3 regions of the Acidovorax sp. LjRoot194 genome follow, and region 2 is predicted to be linked to each of the others. Evidence: predicted binding sites of a transcription regulator. Region 2 holds the regulator's gene; each other region holds the start of a gene.

Region 1 (5,843 bases), 3.7 Mb from region 2:
ACTGGCTCGACATGGAAGGCAAGATCGCCGCCACCGGCAAGGCGCTGCCCAAGGTCTTCTGCGTGAACTGGTTCCGCAAGGACGAGGCCGGCAAGTTCGTCTGGCCCGGCTACGGCGACAACATGCGCGTGCTCAAGTGGATGATCGACCGCCTGGAAGGCACCGCCCAGGGAACGGAGACGATGTTCGGCGTGGCTCCCCAGTACGCAGAGATCAACTGGACGGGCATCGACTTCAACGCCCAGCAGTTCGAGGCCGTGACCCGCATCGACAAGGCCGCGTGGGCAGAAGAGTTCAAGCTGCACGATGCGCACTTCGAACAGCTGGCGTACCACCTGCCCAAGGCACTGCTCGATACCAAGGCAGCATTGGAAAAGCGCTTGGCTGCCTGACGCTTTGGGTTGGACCGTAAGGTCGGCCCATCCCCACGACCAAGAAGAACCGCCCCGTCTGATGACCGGGCGGTTTTTTAATGCCTGCCTTCGACCTATGGCCGATGCCGTGCCAATCTGCAGGCCACAAAAAAAGCCGTGGCGAGAACGCCACGGCTTTTAAAGTTCAGCGGATCGTGCGGTCTGGCCGCACCGTCCATCTCAGTAGTACTTGCGAATGTCGCTCACCGTGGCGATGCCCATGGCGTGGTTCAGTTCGGCCATGATGCGGGGGTCCTTCATGGCGACTTGCCAGGTGCGCTCGTCTTCGGCAGCGCGGCGGCGGTTTTCGGTGAAGGCCTTGCCAGCCACGCGCAGGACAGCGCTGGCACGGCGTGCTGGCGAGGTCAGCAGGGCCAGGGCGGCGAAGGCGACGAGCCACAACACCATCCACGCGGCCAGCAGGTGGCCTTCGGTCCAGGTGTCGACCACTTGGTGGGCCACCACCAGCAGTGCGGACACCACGGCAGCCAGCAGGAGGGTGGCAGCGCCACGGGCGCCGTCAAATTGGGTGGCGGCGCGCTTCAGGGCAGCGGCGGCGTTTTCGGCGCGTACAACGCCAAGGTGTTCGGTGGGGTAGTCAACGTGTGCGAAGCTGGTCATTTCGGTTTCCCTTTTCTAACGCTTGTGGCGTGATTGCCGGGCGATGGGGTGATATTAGGGTTTACCCTTTGCGCATTCAAGTTTATATTTTGAATCATGGATATTCACATTGGTGATAATTGCATCCAGGCGCTCCCATGACACCCTTGAACTTCCGCTCTCTGGACCTCAATTTGCTGCGGGTTTTCGATGAGGTGATGGCAGAGCGCAGCCTGACGCGCGCGGCCCACAAGCTGTCCATCACCCAACCCGCCGTGAGCAACGCGATGCGCCGCCTGCGGGACGTGGTGGGCGACGAGCTGGTGGTGCGCAGCGGCCAGGGGGTGGAGCCCACCGCGCGTGCGCTGGCGCTGTGGCCCCCGGTGCGCGAGGCGCTGGCGCAGCTGCAGGAGTCCTTTTCGCCCGGGCGGTTCGACCCTGCCACGGCCAAATCCACCTTCGTGCTGGCCATGGCCGACGCCACCGCGGCCACGCTGGTGCCAGCGCTGGTCGAGATCATCGAGCGCGAGGCGCCCGGCATCGCCATCCGCGTGCTGCCCCTGACCACGCGCGACCCGCGGCGCCTGCTCGATGACGAGGCGGCCGACATGGCCGTGGGCTACTTCCCCGCCGTGCTGGCGGACCTGACGGCACGCGCCCAGTCGGGCGATGCGGTGGCTTTCGAGAGCCGGCGTCTGTACGACGGCGAATACGTGTGCGTGATGCGCCAGGGCCACCCGCTGGCCACCGCGCCCCTGACGCTGGACGCCTACTGCGAGGCCCGCCACATGCTGGTGAGCTTCTCGGGCCGGCCGTTCGGCTTCATCGACGAGGCCCTGGCGTCGCTGGGGCGCGAGCGCAAGGTGGTGATCACCGTCAACCAGTTCTTCACGGCCGGACGGGTGGTCTCGGGCTCGGACCTGCTCACCGTGCTGCCGCGCCACTTCGTTCCGGTGACGGGCATTGCCGATGCGCTGGTGCAGCGCACCCTGCCGCTGGACGTGCCGCCCGTGCACGTGGATGCCCTGTGGCGCCGCCGCAGCGCCCAGCAGACCGCCATGACGTGGCTGCTGCAGGCCCTGGCCCGGTCGGCCCGGCGCACCTTTCCCGAAACCTGAGGATTTGCGCGAGGACGTAGACTGCCCGGTCCATGAAGATTCAACTGCTGTCCGACCTGCACCTCGAAGTCCACCCCCATTTCAAGCCCGAACCTGCGCCCGGTGCCGACGTGCTGGTGCTGGCCGGGGACGTCGGCTCCTACCAGGCGGGCTCGCTGCTGGCCGACGACGACTTCGGCCTGGCGCGCTTTTCACCCTTGCCCCAGTACGCGGGCTGGCCCACGCCGGTGCTCTTCGTACCCGGCAACCACGAGTACGACGCGCAGGATTTCGACGAAGCCCACGCCCGCCTGCGCCGCACCTGCGAGGGGCTGGGCATTGTGTGGCTGGAGCGTGAAACGCTGCAGCTGCAGGGCGTGCGCTTTGTCGGCGCCACGCTCTGGAGCGACTTCGACGCCCTGGCCGACCATGAAGGCACGACCGACATCACCCGCCGCCTGAAGCACCGCGACAAGGCCTTCCGCGCCGCGAACTTCTACCTGCGCAAGACGGGTGGCACGCGCCAGGGCGAGCCCTTTCTGGCAGAGCCCATGCGCGAGGAGGCGCTGGCCAGCCAAGCCTGGCTCGCCGCAGCGCTGGCCACGCCGTTCGATGGCCCCACGGTGGTGGTCACGCACTTTGCGCCCAGCCTCCTGAGCGCCGACCCGCGCTACGGCCTGGTGCCCGGCACCGCGGGTTTTTGCAATGCGCTCGATGCCCTGTTGCCCCAGGCCCAGCTCTGGCTGCACGGCCACCTGCACGCCCCCAGCGACTATGTGGTGCGCGGCGTGCACGCCAACGGCGTGCCCTGGCAGTGCCGCGTGGTGGCCAACCCGCTGGGCTATGCCCGCAAGGGCGAGCAGGCTGCGTTCGAGCCGCATTTTTGCGTCACCGTATGATGGGCTTGCGGGTGCCCCACGGCGCCGCAGGCGCAGGAGAAAAAGCATGACCCAGGTCAAGACAACAGAAGTCCCCGCGCAGTAGTCTGACCCCATCCCTTTTTCTGGAGCACCTCATGAACATCCTGCTTGCTGTCGACGGCAGCGCGTACACCAAAAAAATGCTGGCCTACCTCGCCACCCACGAGGAACTGCTCAGCGGCAACCACCAGTACACCGTGCTCACCGTGCAGGCCCCGCTGCCCGCCCGCGCACGCTCTGCGCTGGGCAAGGACGTGGTGGACAACTACCACGCCGAAGAAGCCGAGAAGGTCCTCGCCCCCGTGTGCAAGTTCCTCGGCCGCCACGGCATCGACGCCAAGCGCAGCATCAAGGTGGGCGCGGTGGGCGAGTCCATCGCCAAGGTGGCGGACTCGGGCAAGTTCGACCTGCTGGTGATGGGCTCCCACGGCCACGGAGCGCTGGCCACGCTGGTCATGGGCTCGGTGACCACCCAGGTGCTGGCACACAGCAAAGTGCCGGTGCTGCTGGTGCGCTGATGCACTAAAGCGGCGCGGCCCGTGCCGCTCGCCATGCAAAAAGCCCGGCATGCCGGGCTTTTTGCGTGAGGGCGTGATCTGCGCCAGGACTAGCGCGCCGCCAGCCCCTCGAAGCAGGTGCGCACCACCAGGTCGATGATCTCGGCGTCCGAATACTGCCCGCCTTCCTTGAGGAAGCTCACCACCGGGTCGCAGGCGCGGGCGTACAGCGTGTAGAGCACCACCAGCGGCGGCAGCGTGGGGTTGATCAGGCCCTGCGACTGGGCCACCGTGATCCACTCGCCGATCTGGTCGCTCACGGTGACCAGGCCGTCGAGGTAGTCCTTGTTGGCCATCAGCACCGCGCGCAGCGTGGAATTGCGGCTGGGCAGCAGCGGCATTTCGTTGGTCAGCAGGCGCTCCAGCGACCAGCGCACCAGGGACTGCAGCTTTTCCACCGGTGGCATCTCCTGCGGCAGGCTGGCCAGGTAGGCCTTCACCCGCCCCAGGATCTGCACCATGGCGGCGCTGCACAGCTCTTCCTTGCTGCAGAAATGCTTGTACAGGCTGGCCTTGGCGATGCCCACGGCGTTGGCCACGTCGTCCATGGTCATGGCGTCGAAGGCTTTTTCGCCGAGCAGTTGGCAGGTGGAGCGCAGGATGGCTTCCTCGCGGGCCTGGTGCATCTGCTCCTTGAAGGACGGTTTGGTGGGCTGCGTTTGCATGGCGTCCATTTTATACATTGCGGTAGAAAAATAAATGACCCAGTTGCAATGCAACTACATCGTTCACGGTGTTTACCCGCATGGCAGATTTCGTCGCCGGGGTTGTGCCGGACAGGCTGACCGGCGCACCGCCTGCCTTCAGGACACCAGCGAATGCGCCGCAGCACCTGTCAAGGCGGCGGTCAATGCGTCAAGCAATTCCGATTCCAGGTTCCAGCAGTGCCAGTACAGCTGGATGGGCAACGATCGCCCCGGCGCCACGTTCACCAGGCTGCCGTCCGCGATGGCGGGGCGTGCGAGCAGCTCGGGGATCACCCCCACGGCCCAGCCTGCTGCCACGGCACGCAACTGTGCCTCCGACCCCGGCACGAAAAGGTGGTTCAAGGCCACCCGCTTCAAGCCGAAGGCCCTGGCCACGAATTCCGCAGCCATGTCGTCCTTGCGGTTGAAGGCCAGGAACGACACGTCGCGGAAGTTGTGCGGCGTGAGACCCTGCGGCAGGTGCTGCTCGGCATAGCGGGTGGCCGCCACCGCCACGTAGGGCATGGCGCCCAGCGGCACCATCTTGCAGCCGCGCAACGCCTGCTTGAGCGTGGTCACACAGCCCAGCACCTGGCCCGAGCGCAGCCACTCCTGCGTGAAGTCCTGGTCGTCCACGATGATCTCCAATGGCAGGCGCTGGCACACCAGGTCGTGCAGCGCGCCCATGGCCCAGGTGGCAATGCTGTCGGCATTGATGGCGATGGCGATACGCTCGTCTTCGCGCGTGCCTCCGGGCGCGCTGGGTGCCAGCTCGTGCAGGTCGCGCTCCAGGTCGGCGCGCAGCAGGCGCAGTTGCTTGGTGTGCTTGAGCAGCAACTGCCCTGCCGACGTAGGGCGTAGCGGCCGGCTGCGCACGATGAGCACCGAGCCCACCTGCGCCTCCAGCGCGCGCAGCCGCTGCGAGACCGCGGACTGGGTCACGTTCAGGCGCTGCGCCGCGCGCTCGAAACCGCCCTCTTCGACGATGGCGGCAAGGCATTCCAGGGCGGCGGGGTCGTAGGTGCTCATGATCTGGCGGCGTGTGAACTGGTGAAAGCGCTGCCCGCTTTATTAGGCCCGCTGATGTTTTTGGAGTAAGTTTAATTTTGCTTTTAGTGGAACGCAATGTGGATCACACTGCGCCCCATGAAAACCATCATCCTGGGCGCCGGCATCATCGGCATCAGCACGGCCTGGCATTTGCTCGAGCGGGGCCACGAGGTCGTCGTGGTCGACCGCCAGCCCGATGCGGCGCTGGAGACCAGTTTTGCCAACGCGGCGCAGATCTCGGTGAGCTACTGCGAGCCCTGGGCCAACCGCGATGCCCCGCTCAAGGCGCTCAAGTGGATGTTCGACAACGAAGCACCGCTGCTGTTTCGCCCACATCTGGACTGGCACCAATGGCGGTGGGGCCTGCAGTTTCTGGCGCAGTGCAACGACGCGGCTTTCGAGCGTAATGTGCAGCAGATCGTGGCGCTGGGCGCGTACAGCCACGCGGCCCTGAAGGACCTGGTCAGCACCACGGGCATCGAATACAACCGCCTGGAGCGCGGCATTGCCCACTTCTACA
Region 2 (5,843 bases):
GGGCAAGCGCCTGAAGGCACCCAGTGGGCCCGGGCGGTGCGGCCGGGCATCAGATGATGCGCGAGAACCGCGCCCGGTTGCGGTCTGCCTGCAGATAGCGGTCGAACACCATCGCGATGCCGCGCACGAAGAACCAGCCCATGGCAGTCACTGCGATGCCATCGGGGCGGATCTGCACCAGCCCCTGGCCGGCCATCTCCTCCAGCCGCTCGATCTCGGCCGCGAAGTAGCGCCGAAAGTCGATGAGCCACGCCTGCTCCAGCGGCTCGAACAGCAGCTCGCCCTGGCACATCAGCGCCATGATGACGGCGCGGCGCACCAGGTCGTCGCGGGTCAGCGCCAGGCCGCGCACCACCGGCAGCCGGCCCTGGTCCAGGAAGTCGTAGTACTCGTCCAGCGTCTTCGCGTTCTGGCTGTACGTCGCGCCCACACGGCCGATGGCGGATACCCCGAGGCCAATCAGGTCGCAGTCGGGCTGGGTGCTGTAGCCCTGGAAGTTGCGGTGCAGCCGGCCCTGGCGCTTGGCCACGGCCAGCGCGTCGTCGGGCAGCGCGAAGTGGTCCATGCCCACGTACACGTAGCCTGTGGCCATGAAGGCATCGAGCGAGCGTGACAGCATCGACACCTTGGCGCCGCCCATGGGCAGCTCGGCGGGGACGATGCGGCGCTGCGGCTTGAAGCGCTCGGGCAGGTGTGCGTAGGCATACAGCGCAATGCGGTCGGGCCGCAGTTGCACCACCTGGGCCAGCGTGCGGTCGAACGACTCGGGCGTCTGGCGCGGCAGGCCGTAGATGAGGTCGACGTTGATCGACTCGAAGCCCAGCGCGCGGGCCGATTCGACCAGCGAGAACACCTGCTCCGCGGGCTGGATGCGGTGCACGGCCTTCTGCACCTCGGGGTCGAAGTCCTGCACGCCGAAGCTCAGCCGGTTGAAGCCCAGCTCGGCCAGCACCGCCAGGCGCCTGGCATCCACCGTGCGCGGGTCCACCTCGATCGAATACTCGCCGCCCGGCGCCAGCGTGAAGCTGCGCTTGAGCATGGCCATGAGCTCGCGCAGGCCGTCGTCGGACAGGAACGTGGGCGAGCCCCCGCCCAGGTGCAGCTGGCTCACCACCTGCCCGGTGCCGCAGTGTGCGGTGTGCAGGTCGATCTCGCGGCTCAGGTAGCGCAGATAGACATCGGCGCGGTCATGGTGCTTGGTGATGATCTTGTTGCACGCACAGTAGTAGCACAGCGATTCGCAAAACGGAATGTGCACGTACAGGGACAGCGGCAGCGCCTTGGCCCCGGTGCCTGCGCGGCGCTGCTCCAGCGCAAGCACGTAGTCGTCCTGCCCGAAAGCCTCGACGAAGCGGTCGGCCGTGGGGTAGGAGGTATAGCGGGGCCCTGGCACATCGAAGCGGCGCAGCAGCTCGGGCGAAACAGCAGTCATTGGAAGCATCCTTGCGTACGCTGCCACTGTGCCGTAAGCTGTTCCTCACGTCCTTGATCTACGTCAAGTGATGCCACCAGCCGACCAGCGACAATTTGATGCATGTCAGTCGCCCACCCCCGGTCCGCAGCGAAGCCTCGCCACCACGGGGTGAAACGCCCGAACCCCAACCTGCTGTACCTATGAACCCGCTCACCATGAAAGTCGCCTGCTCCAACTGCAATCTGCGGGAGCTGTGCATGCCTGTCGGCCTGAGCGATGAGCAGTTGCAGCGCATCGACGAGGTCGTGGCCACCCGCCGCAAGGTCAAGCGCGGCACCACGCTGTTCCGCAACGGCGAGACCTTCACCTCGCTGTACGCCATCCGCACCGGCTTCTTCAAGACCTGCGTGGCGACCGAAGACGGCCGCGACCAGGTCACCGGTTTCCAGATGGCCGGGGAGATCATCGGCCTCGACGGCATCGTGAACGACCAGCACACCTGCGATGCCGTGGCGCTGGAAGACGCCGAAGTCTGCGTGATGCCGTTCGACCGCATCGAAGAACTCTCGCGCGAGGTCACGGCGCTGCAGCACCATGTGCACAAGATCATGAGCCGCGAGATCGTGCGCGAGCATGGCGTGATGCTGCTGTTGGGCAGCATGCGCGCCGAAGAGCGGCTGGCCGCATTCCTGCTGAACCTGGTGCAGCGCCTGCACGCACGGGGCTTCTCGCAGTCCGAGCTGGTGCTGCGCATGACGCGCGAAGAGATCGGCAGCTACCTGGGCCTCAAGCTCGAGACCGTGAGCCGCACGTTCTCCAAGTTCGTCGAAGAAGGCATCGTCGAGGTCAAGCAGCGCCATGTGCGCATCCTCGATACCGACGCGCTCAAGCGCATCGTGAACAGCCAGCAAGCCTGCCACTGAGCACCACCACAGGCCAGGACTTCGGCGCCGGCCTCGAGCCGGCGCTGTCGTTTTCAAAACGCCGTTTTCACCACCCGCAGTCTCCGCACACCTCGGCACATCAGGAGCACGACGTCTTGCGGCAATCGTCAGGGCGCTCCCCCGGCGGCACGGGACAGCGGTTCAGCTCGAACGGCGACATCGCCAGCAGCGTGGTCAGCGCGCTCGATGCCATCGTGACGGCCCAGAACGCGAAGAACGCGAGGGTATAGACCCCCTCGCGCGACAGTGCCAGGGGCTGGCCGAACCAGTGCAGGTCGTGCGGATCGACCAGGGCAAAGACCAGCATCTCCATCACGCCGGCCATCAAAAAGGCGGGCCAGGCAATCCACATCAGGCGTTGCGTCCACATACTTGCAGTCTCCTTCGCGGGGCGAACGGGCACGGCGGTACCGCAGGGGCCGCCGGTGCTCGCCGGTGTTGTTGTTCTCGTCTTCGCAGCCGGTCAGCCGGTGGGCGACTCAACGCGGCTGGTCCTGCACCGGCGTGGCGGCGTGGTTGCGGCCCTTCACGGCAGGCGCCAGGCTCTTGGCGGGGTTTTCCAGCGCCTTGTTGATCTCGATGCCCTGGCGGTAGTAGTCCTCCGCCACCACCGGGTCGGGGCGCGAGATGGCCAGCCACAGCGTGACGAAGCCGGCCACGATCACGATGGCGGGCCCGGCGATGACCAGCCAGACGTGGCCGAACTTCCACCACGGGGCGGCGGCGGGCGCGGCGCCCGGACCTGTGGAACTGGCAGAGATGGCTGGGCCGTTGCGGCCGATGGCGGGATTCGATGGCATGTCAGTACTCCTTGCAAATCTTCTCGGGCGGTGCAGCGCCTCAGCGCGGCACCAGGAAAACGGATTTCTCGGTCACATGGGCGGCTCGGTCCACCGCCTGCACGTCGAACTGCACCGCGTGCGAGCCCGGCGCGGCCGATCCGTACGGAATCTGCAGCCGCACCGCCACCCAGCGGGACTCCGCGGCACCGATGTCCACCTCGGCCTCCGAGGCCACTTCGAGCGCGGTCAGCCCGCGGGCGGCGATGCGGTAGCGCTGCGGCCCCTCGGTCGCATTCATGATCTGCAGGCGGTAGATGTTCTCGAGCTTGCCCCCGGCCACGATGCGTGACAGGGCTGCACGGTCGCGCACCACGTCCACCTTCAGCGGCGTGCGCGTGACCAGGCTGGCCAGCATGGCAAGACACAGCGCTGCCAGGATCGCGGTGTAGATCAGCACGCGGGGGCGCAGCACCCGGCGCAGCATCTGCGACTGGCTCCACCGGTTGGCCACGCCGTTTTGCGTGGAGTAGCGGATGAGCCCGCGCGGGTACTGCATCTTGTCCATCACGGTGTTGCAAGCGTCCACGCACAGCCCGCAGCCGATGCACTCGTACTGCAGCCCGTTGCGGATGTCGATACCCACCGGACACACCTGCACGCACAGCGAGCAGTCGATGCAGTCGCCCAGGTCCTGGGCCTTGTAGTCGATGCCCTTCTTGCGCGGGCCGCGCTGCTCGCCCCGCTCGGGGTCGTAGCTCACCACCAGCGTGTCCTTGTCGAACATCGCGCTCTGAAAGCGCGCATAGGGGCACATGTACTTGCAGACCTGCTCGCGCATGTAGCCCGCGTTGCCGTAGGTGGCAAAGCCGTAGAACAGCACCCAGAACATCTGCCACCCGCCCGAGAAGGCCAGCAGCTCGCTGCCCAGCGTGCGGATGGGCACGAAGTAGCCCACGAAGGTAAAACCCGTCCACAGCGCCACCGACATCCACGCCAGCTGCTTGAGCGACTTCTTCACCGCCTTCTCTGCCGTCCACGGCCCCTTGTCCAGCCGCAGCCGCGCGCTGCGGTCCCCCTCGATCCTGTGCTCGATCCACATGAACATCTCGGTGTAGACCGTCTGCGGGCACGCAAAGCCGCACCACAGCCGCCCCGCCACTGCGGTGAACAGGAACAGCGACATCGCCGAGATGATGAGCAGGCCCGTGAGGTAGATGAAGTCCTGCGGGTACAGCACCAGGCCGAAGATGTAAAAGCGCCGCGCACCCAGGTCGAACAGCACCATCTGGCGCTGCCCCCACTCGAACCATGGCAGCCCGTAGAACACGAGCTGCGTGAGGAACACCATGGCCCAGCGCCAGCGCGCGAACACGCCGCTGATGGAGCGGGGGTAGATCTTCTTTTGCGCCTCGTACAGCGAGACGATCTCGCCCTGGGACGACGACGCATCGGCCGCGACCGCCGCGATGGGGATGACCTTGCGGGCAGGCCCGCTGGGTGGCTTCATGGTGTGGCTCGTGGTGCTGGCTTTTGAAACGGTGAGGCCCTGGCTGGCGGGAGGGATGCGCGGTGCGGACCGCAGGGCGGCGCTGGCTGTCGCGCCGCCCGGCGTGGTCAGGTGCCCGGGCCTACCTGGCCGCCGCCACCTGCTTGCCCGAGAGGCTCCACACGTAGGCCGACAGCACGCCGATCTGCGCTTCGGTCAGCTTGTCCGCCTGCGCAGGCATCTGGTTGGTCTTGCCGTTGTTGATCATGGCGGTGATGGCGGCTTCGCCCCAGCCGTGCAGCCAGATGTCATCGGTCAGGTTGGGCGCACCCAGGGCCTGGTTGCCCTTGCCATCCATGCCGTGGCAGGCCGCGCAGGCACCGAACTTGGACTTGCCCAGCGATGCACGCAGCGAGTCGTGCGGGCTGCCCGACAGGCTCAGCACGTAGTGCGACAGGTTGCGCACGTCCTCGGGCGTGCCCACGGCGGCGGCCATCGGGGGCATGGTGCCGATGCGGCCCTGCGTGATGGTCTCGCGGATCTTCTCGGGCGTGCCGCCGTGCAGCCAGTCGGCATCGGCCAGGTTCGGAAAGCCCTTGCTGCCGCGTGCGTCGGAGCCGTGGCACTGGGCGCAGTTGTTCATGAACAGGCGCTCGCCGATGGCCTGGGCCTGCGGGTCCTTGGCCACGTCCTCGGGCTTCATGGATGCAAAGCGGGCGTACAGCGGGTCGAGCGCGGCCTTGGCCTTGGCCATCTCGGCCTCGTACTCGCCCTTCTGCGTCCAGTTGAGCTTGCCGTTGAAGCTGCCCAGACCCGGGTAGGCCGCCAGGTACGCCAGGCCGAACACGATGGTGATGACGAACAGCCACACCCACCAGCGCGGCAGGGGGTTGTTCATCTCGACCAGGTCCTCGTCCCAGACGTGGCCGGTGGTGTTGTCGGCGGTGGCCACGACCTTCTTGCGGCCCGCCATCCACAGCAGGATGCCGCAGGCAACGATGCCGACCAGGGTCAGCGTGGTCACAAAGACCGACCAGAAATTGCTGGTGAAGTCACTCATGGGGTGTTCTCGTTCTGGTGAAGGTCAATCTTGTTCGAACGGCAGCTGTGCGGCCTCGTCGAACCGGGACTTGTTGCGGCCCATGTACGCCCAGACCCAGATACCGATGAAGCAAACCATCGATGCCAGGGTGGCGACGATGCGCATGGTGGTGATG
Region 3 (5,843 bases), 630 kb from region 2:
CAATGCCGCGAGCGTGGCATGGCCACTGTTTTCTCGGCAGCCTCGCCCGGCAACGATGCTGCAGGACCGCAGCCACCGCCACCGCTACTGCAGCTGCTGCACCCCCCACCGCCGTCCCCGCTGCCGCAGCCCGGTGCCTGCACCAGCGCCGGATGCACCCGGCCCAGACGTTGCCGCCAACCCTGCGGCATGTAGCGCCACGCCACGTAGAGCATGGCAACGGCCACGATCACGCCGACGATGATGTCCTGGGCCATGGTTGTCTACCCTCCACCCATCGCCAGTGCGATGCGGTACGTCACGAAGCTGGCCAGGTAGGCCAGCGCAAACAGGTACGCCGTCATGATCAACGGGTACCGCCAGCTGTTGGTCTCGCGCTTGACGGTGGCGATGGTCGACAGGCACTGCGGCGCGAAGATGAACCACACCAGCAGCGACAGCGCCGTGGCCAGTGACCATTGGGCGGCGATCAGCGGGCCCAGCTGCGCGGCAGTCTCCTCGCCCGTGGCAGACAGCGCGTATACGGTGCCCAAGGCCCCCACGGCCACCTCGCGCGCGGCCATGCCGGGCACCAGGGCGATGGAGATCTGCCAGTTGAAGCCGATGGGCGCGAACACCACCGCCAGCAGGCTGCCGATCTTGCCCGCCAGGCTGTATTCGATGGCGGGCCCGGTGGCGCCCACCGGTGGCGCCGGGAACGACGACAAGAACCACAGCAGCACGGTGAGCGCCAGGATGATGCCGCCCACGCGGCGCAGGAAGATCTTGGCGCGCTCCCACAGGCCGATGGCCAGGCTGCGCACGCTGGGCCAGCGGTAGGTGGGCAGCTCCATCAGCAGCGGCGCGGCACCGGTGTTGGTGCGCGCCAGCCGGGCCACGGCGGCCACCGCCATGGCGCTGACGATGCCGGCCACGTACAGCGCGAACAGCACCAAGCCCTGCAGGTTGAACACACCGGCCACCGTGCGCTCCGGGATGAAGGCCGCGATGAGCAGCGCATACACCGGCAAACGTGCCGAGCACGTCATGAGCGGCGCGATCATGATCGTCACCAGCCGGTCGCGCCAGCTCGGAATGGAGCGCGTGGCCATGATGCCCGGGATGGCGCACGCAAAGCTCGACAGCAGCGGGATGAACGAGCGGCCCGACAGGCCCACCACGCCCATCACCCGGTCCAGCAAAAACGCCGCGCGCGGCAGGTAGCCCGAGTCTTCCAGCACCAGGATGAAGAAAAACAGGATCAGGATCTGCGGCAGGAACACCACCACCCCGCCCGCGCCGGCGATGATGCCGTCGGTGAGCAGGCTGCGCAGCGTGCCCTCGCCCATGTTCGCGTTGACCCACGCGCCCGCGGCCTCGGTGGCGGCCTTGATCCAGTCCATGGGCGCAGCGGCCCAGCTGAACACCGCCTGGAACATCAGGAACAGCGTCACGGCCAGAAGCACCATGCCCCACACCGGGTGCAGCACCACCGCGTCGATGCGGTCGTCGCGGTGCAGGCTGACCTGCGGTGCGCGCACCGCCATGTCGATGATGCGGCGCACCTGCTGGTGCAGCTGCATCACCTGCTGCTGCGCGCTGCCTTCGGGCATCGCCACCGGCACCTGCGCGGCAGCCAGCGCCGCAGGCTGCACCGTGTCCAGCCATTGCACCAGTTCTTGCGCACCGCCGCCCCGCACGCCCACGGTGGCCAGCACCGGCATGCCCAGCTCGCGCGCCAGCGCCTCGCGGTCGATCACGATGCCCTGGCGCTCTGCCACGTCGCTCATGTTCAGCACCAGCACCATGGGCAGACCCAGGGAGCGGGCCTCCAGCACCAGGCGCAGGTTCAGCCGCAGGTGGGTGGCATCGGTCACGCAGACCAGCACCTCGGGCGCGGGCTCGCCCGCCCTCCGGCCGGTGACGATGTCGCGCGTGACAGCCTCGTCCATGCTCTGCGCATGCAGGCTGTAGGCACCCGGCAAGTCCAGCACGCGCACGCGCCGGCCGCTGGCTGTCTGCAGCGAGCCTTCCTTGCGCTCGACCGTCACGCCCGCATAGTTGGCCACCTTCTGGCGGGCACCCGTCAGCAGGTTGAAGAGCGCGGTCTTGCCGCAGTTGGGATTGCCCAGCAGGGCGATGCGCAGCGAGGCAGTTGCCGACGGCGCGGTGGTGGAGGTGCCTTGCGCGCTCATGGCTGTACCTCGACGCCGACTTGCACCTGCACCATCGACGCCTCGCTGCGGCGCAAGGCAAACGTGGCCTGGCCAACGCGCACAGCAATCGGGTCCACCCCGAACCCACCGCGTGCGACCACACGCACCGCCTCGCCAGGGAGAAAGCCGATCTCCATCAGACGCAATACCGTGCCCTCTTCCTGCTCGCCGCTGGCGCTGCGAAGGCCCGTCACCAGCGCCGGGGTGTGCAGGGCCAGCCCGTCAAGGCAGGTGGATGGCGCAGGGCCAGTGAAGAACTGCTGCGGCACAGCGGCGCCATCGTGCGAGGTAGTCATCGGAGTCTGATTTTTTGAATGTTATTGATTCTCATTTTAATGACACCAAGGTTGGGAGTTTGGTTCCGTCGAAGAGGGTTGATGCAGCGCAACAAGCCTGCAGGGACTGCCTCGCTAGAAGAGGCTCTGCCATTGCTGCGGCAAACGCACTACGGCTTCAGGTCTGCGGGCTGGAACGGCGCCACATCGGCAGTGCCCATTGCTAGCGCCTTGTTTGTGTTACACCTGAAAATCGCTGGTCACTAAGCATTGCGAAGACGAATGAACGATTACTTCTGGCTCCTTTGTGCGGCGTGGTGTGGTCTCACGGGCGCGGTCTATATACGGTATAGGCTTGGAAAAAGTGTGGCCGCTGGAGAATTTTCCGCAGAGGAGGTCGCATCCTTCACGCGGGCATACGCGCTTTGGATCTCCTGCCCCTGTGTTCTTCTTTGGGTCCTGCAAAGGTCGGAGGGCGACAGCGCAGCGCCGATGTTTCTGACGTGGCCGCAACCGCAGAGATCGCTGGCCCTATCCGTCCAGATTTTTCTGTGGAGCGCACTGCTCTGGTGGGTATTCCTCAAGGATGGCGCCTCGACCCTCTCGAGATACCTGCGCGCGACGCAGCGGAACCTGGGCATCTTCAATGGCCCTGCCGCGATCCGCATAGCTGCCGCTGCTGCAGTGGCAAGCGGGCTGTTCGCAGCCTTTTTCGGTGGTCGTCCCTGACAGACGCACCCACGCGGACGACGCGCTACGCGGGCCTCGGCGCGGGCATGTGGCCATGCAGGGTCGACTCTGGGGCGAAGGTGAACGGCAAGCAGGGTTGATCTTCTGACGCACTTTTTGATAGATCGTTTAGGCTTCAACAAAATATGAAGGGTGTTGGAAATAACCGACACCACGGGTTTTCCGGGACATGCAAACTTTGTCCCATGCCAACCAGCCCCTCTTCCTCCGCCGCCCGCAGGCTCTGGGACATTTCGCCGCCCGTGCATGCGGGCAGCCCCGTGTTCCCGGGCGACACGGCGTACAGCCAGCAGTGGTGCGCCACCATCGGGCCCGGTTGCCCGGTGAACGTGAGCGCCATCACGCTGTCGCCCCACGTGGGCGCGCATGCCGATGCGCCGCTGCACTATGACGAGCACGGTGCCAGCATCGGCGATGTGTCGCTCGACGCCTTTCTGGGCCCCTGCCGCGTGATCCACGCTATCGCGCGCGGGCCGCTCATCACCTGGGACCACATCGCCCACGCGGTGGGCGCCACGCTGCCGCAGCGCGTGCTGGTGCGCACCTACCAGCACATGCCCCAGGACCGTTGGGACGGCGCACTGGCGGCCTATGCCCCCGACACCATCGAGCGCCTGGCGGACCTCGGCGTGCTGCTGGTGGGCATCGACACCGCCAGCATCGACCCGGCCGATAGCAAGACTTTGGACAGCCACCAGGTCATCCGCCGCCGCGGTCTGCGCGTGCTGGAGAACCTGGTGCTCGACGATGTGCCCGAGGGCGACTACGAGCTGATCGCCCTGCCGCTCAAGCTCACCACCGCCGACGCCTCACCCGTGCGCGCCGTGCTGCGTGCGTTGGCCTGATCACTCATTTTTATAAAGCTTTTGGGCCGCTACCGCTTGCTGATAAAGCGCCAGCAGCTATCAAAACAGAAGCAAACAACCACCTATCTGCCATGACCATCACCGCACAAGACTGCCGCGCGCTCGACGCACAAGACCCCATCGCCCCGCTGCGCGAGCACTTTGCGCTGCCCCGGGGCGTGATCTACCTGGACGGCAACTCGCTGGGCGTGGCACCCAAGGCCGCAGCAGCCCGCGTGGCCGATGTGGTGACGCGCGAGTGGGCCACGGACCTCATCCAATCCTGGAACACCGCGAGCTGGTTCGACCTGCCCCAGCGCCTGGGCAACCAGCTGGCCCCGCTGATCGGTGCGGGCCCGGACGAAGTGGTCTGCACCGACAGCACTTCGATCAACCTCTACAAGGTGCTGAGCGCGGCGCTGAACATCGCCCGCGAGGACAACCCCGCGCGCAAGCGCATCGTCAGCGAGCGCAGCAACTTCCCCACCGACCTGTACATCGCCGAAGGCCTGTGCAAGGAGCGCGGGCTGGAGCAGGTGCTGGTGGAGCCCGAAGACATCGCCGCCGCGCTGAACCCCGACGTGGCGGTGCTGATGCTCACCCATGTGAACTACCGCACCGGCGCCATGCACGACATGGCCGCCATCACGGCCGCCGCGCATGCCCAGGGCATCCTGTGCGTGTGGGACCTGGCGCACAGCGCGGGTGCGGTGCCCGTCGATCTGAACGGCGCGGGTGCAGATTTTTCCGTCGGCTGTGGCTACAAGTACCTCAACGGCGGCCCCGGCGCGCCGGCGTTTGTGTGGGTACACCCGCGCCACGCCAGCCGTTTCTGGCAGCCGCTGTCGGGCTGGTGGGGCCACGCGGCGCCGTTCCAGTTCACGCCCGACTACCAGCCTGCACCCGGCATCACGCGCTACCTGTGCGGCACGCAGCCCATCATCAGCCTGTCGGCCCTGCAGTGCGGGCTGGACGTGTTCACCGTCGCGCAGGCACTAGGCGGCATGGCCGCGCTGCGCACCAAGTCGCTCGCGCTCACCGACCTGTTCATCCGCCTGGTAGAGGAGCGCTGCGCAGGCCACGGCCTGGGCCTGGCCACGCCGCGCGACCACGCACAGCGCGGCTCGCAGGTCTGCCTGACGCGCGACGAAGGCGCGGGCGTCAACGGCCAGGGTAGCGGCGCCTACGCCATCGTGCAGGCGCTGATCGCCCGCGGCGTGATCGGCGACTTCCGCAAAGGGGACGGCGGCACGGGCCCGCACAAGGACATCCTGCGCTTTGGCTTCACGCCGCTGTACCTGGGGTTTGAAGACGTGTGGAATGCGGTGGAGCACCTGCGCCAGGTGCTGGAGAGTGGCGATTGGCAGAAGCCCGAGTTCAACCAGACGCACGCGGTGACCTGAGGCCTGTCGGCATCCCAAAACACCTCAACCGTTCACACCGGGCTTGTCGATGTGCCGCGCAAGGCTTCGACAAGCTCAGCCCGAACGGTCTTGAATGATCGACCGCGAATACGCACGACGCCACGCGAACGCAGGAGACCCACCATGTGCCCTTTTTCCCAGACCACCGTCCCCGCCAGCGACGCACCGGCCGCCGCCCTGCCCGAGTCCATCGTGCACGAGGAACGCGCCCAGCTCGACTTCAGCCAGTCGATGAGCTATGGCGACTACCTGCAGCTCGACGCCATCCTCACCGCGCAAAAGCCGCTGTCGCCCGCACACGACGAGATGCTGTTCATCGTGCAGCACCAGACCAGCGAGCTGTGGATGAAGCTC

The links. The regulator FNR, encoded in region 2, switches genes on or off when oxygen is low (the NO sensors DNR and NnrR bind a similar motif). The targets are predictions, from matches to a motif close to TTGATNNNNATCAA.
Region 1: a site for FNR is predicted at 3,056-3,069, ahead of ACSQ3N_RS00960 (universal stress protein). Genes of this name have one in related genera too.
Region 3: a site for FNR is predicted at 2,570-2,583, ahead of ACSQ3N_RS20695 (FeoA family protein). Genes of this name have one in related genera too.

What each region holds. Positions count from the first base shown of each region.
Region 1 covers NZ_CAXUQB020000001.1:198,801-204,643, reverse strand. The annotation lists gene ACSQ3N_RS00980 (phosphoenolpyruvate carboxykinase (GTP)) at 1-392, shown strand, start outside; gene ACSQ3N_RS00975 (hypothetical protein) at 594-1,034, opposite strand; gene ACSQ3N_RS00970 (LysR family transcriptional regulator) at 1,172-2,131, shown strand; gene ACSQ3N_RS00965 (metallophosphoesterase) at 2,164-3,009, shown strand; gene ACSQ3N_RS00960 (universal stress protein) at 3,126-3,548, shown strand; gene ACSQ3N_RS00955 (TetR/AcrR family transcriptional regulator) at 3,638-4,261, opposite strand; gene ACSQ3N_RS00950 (LysR family transcriptional regulator ArgP) at 4,391-5,302, opposite strand; gene ACSQ3N_RS00945 (D-amino acid dehydrogenase) at 5,420-5,843, shown strand, end outside.
Region 2 covers NZ_CAXUQB020000001.1:3,917,997-3,923,839, forward strand. The annotation lists gene hemN (oxygen-independent coproporphyrinogen III oxidase) at 50-1,432, opposite strand; gene fnr (fumarate/nitrate reduction transcriptional regulator Fnr) at 1,615-2,337, shown strand; gene ACSQ3N_RS17755 (hypothetical protein) at 2,438-2,728, opposite strand; gene ACSQ3N_RS17760 (FixH family protein) at 2,838-3,158, opposite strand; gene ccoG (cytochrome c oxidase accessory protein CcoG) at 3,199-4,647, opposite strand; gene ccoP (cytochrome-c oxidase, cbb3-type subunit III) at 4,769-5,686, opposite strand; gene ACSQ3N_RS17775 (CcoQ/FixQ family Cbb3-type cytochrome c oxidase assembly chaperone) at 5,711-5,843, opposite strand, start outside.
Region 3 covers NZ_CAXUQB020000001.1:4,552,039-4,557,881, forward strand. The annotation lists gene ACSQ3N_RS20685 (hypothetical protein) at 1-257, opposite strand, end outside; gene feoB (ferrous iron transporter B) at 264-2,174, opposite strand; gene ACSQ3N_RS20695 (FeoA family protein) at 2,171-2,491, opposite strand; gene ACSQ3N_RS20700 (hypothetical protein) at 2,753-3,199, shown strand; gene kynB (arylformamidase) at 3,406-4,065, shown strand; gene kynU (kynureninase) at 4,158-5,468, shown strand; gene kynA (tryptophan 2,3-dioxygenase) at 5,613-5,843, shown strand, end outside.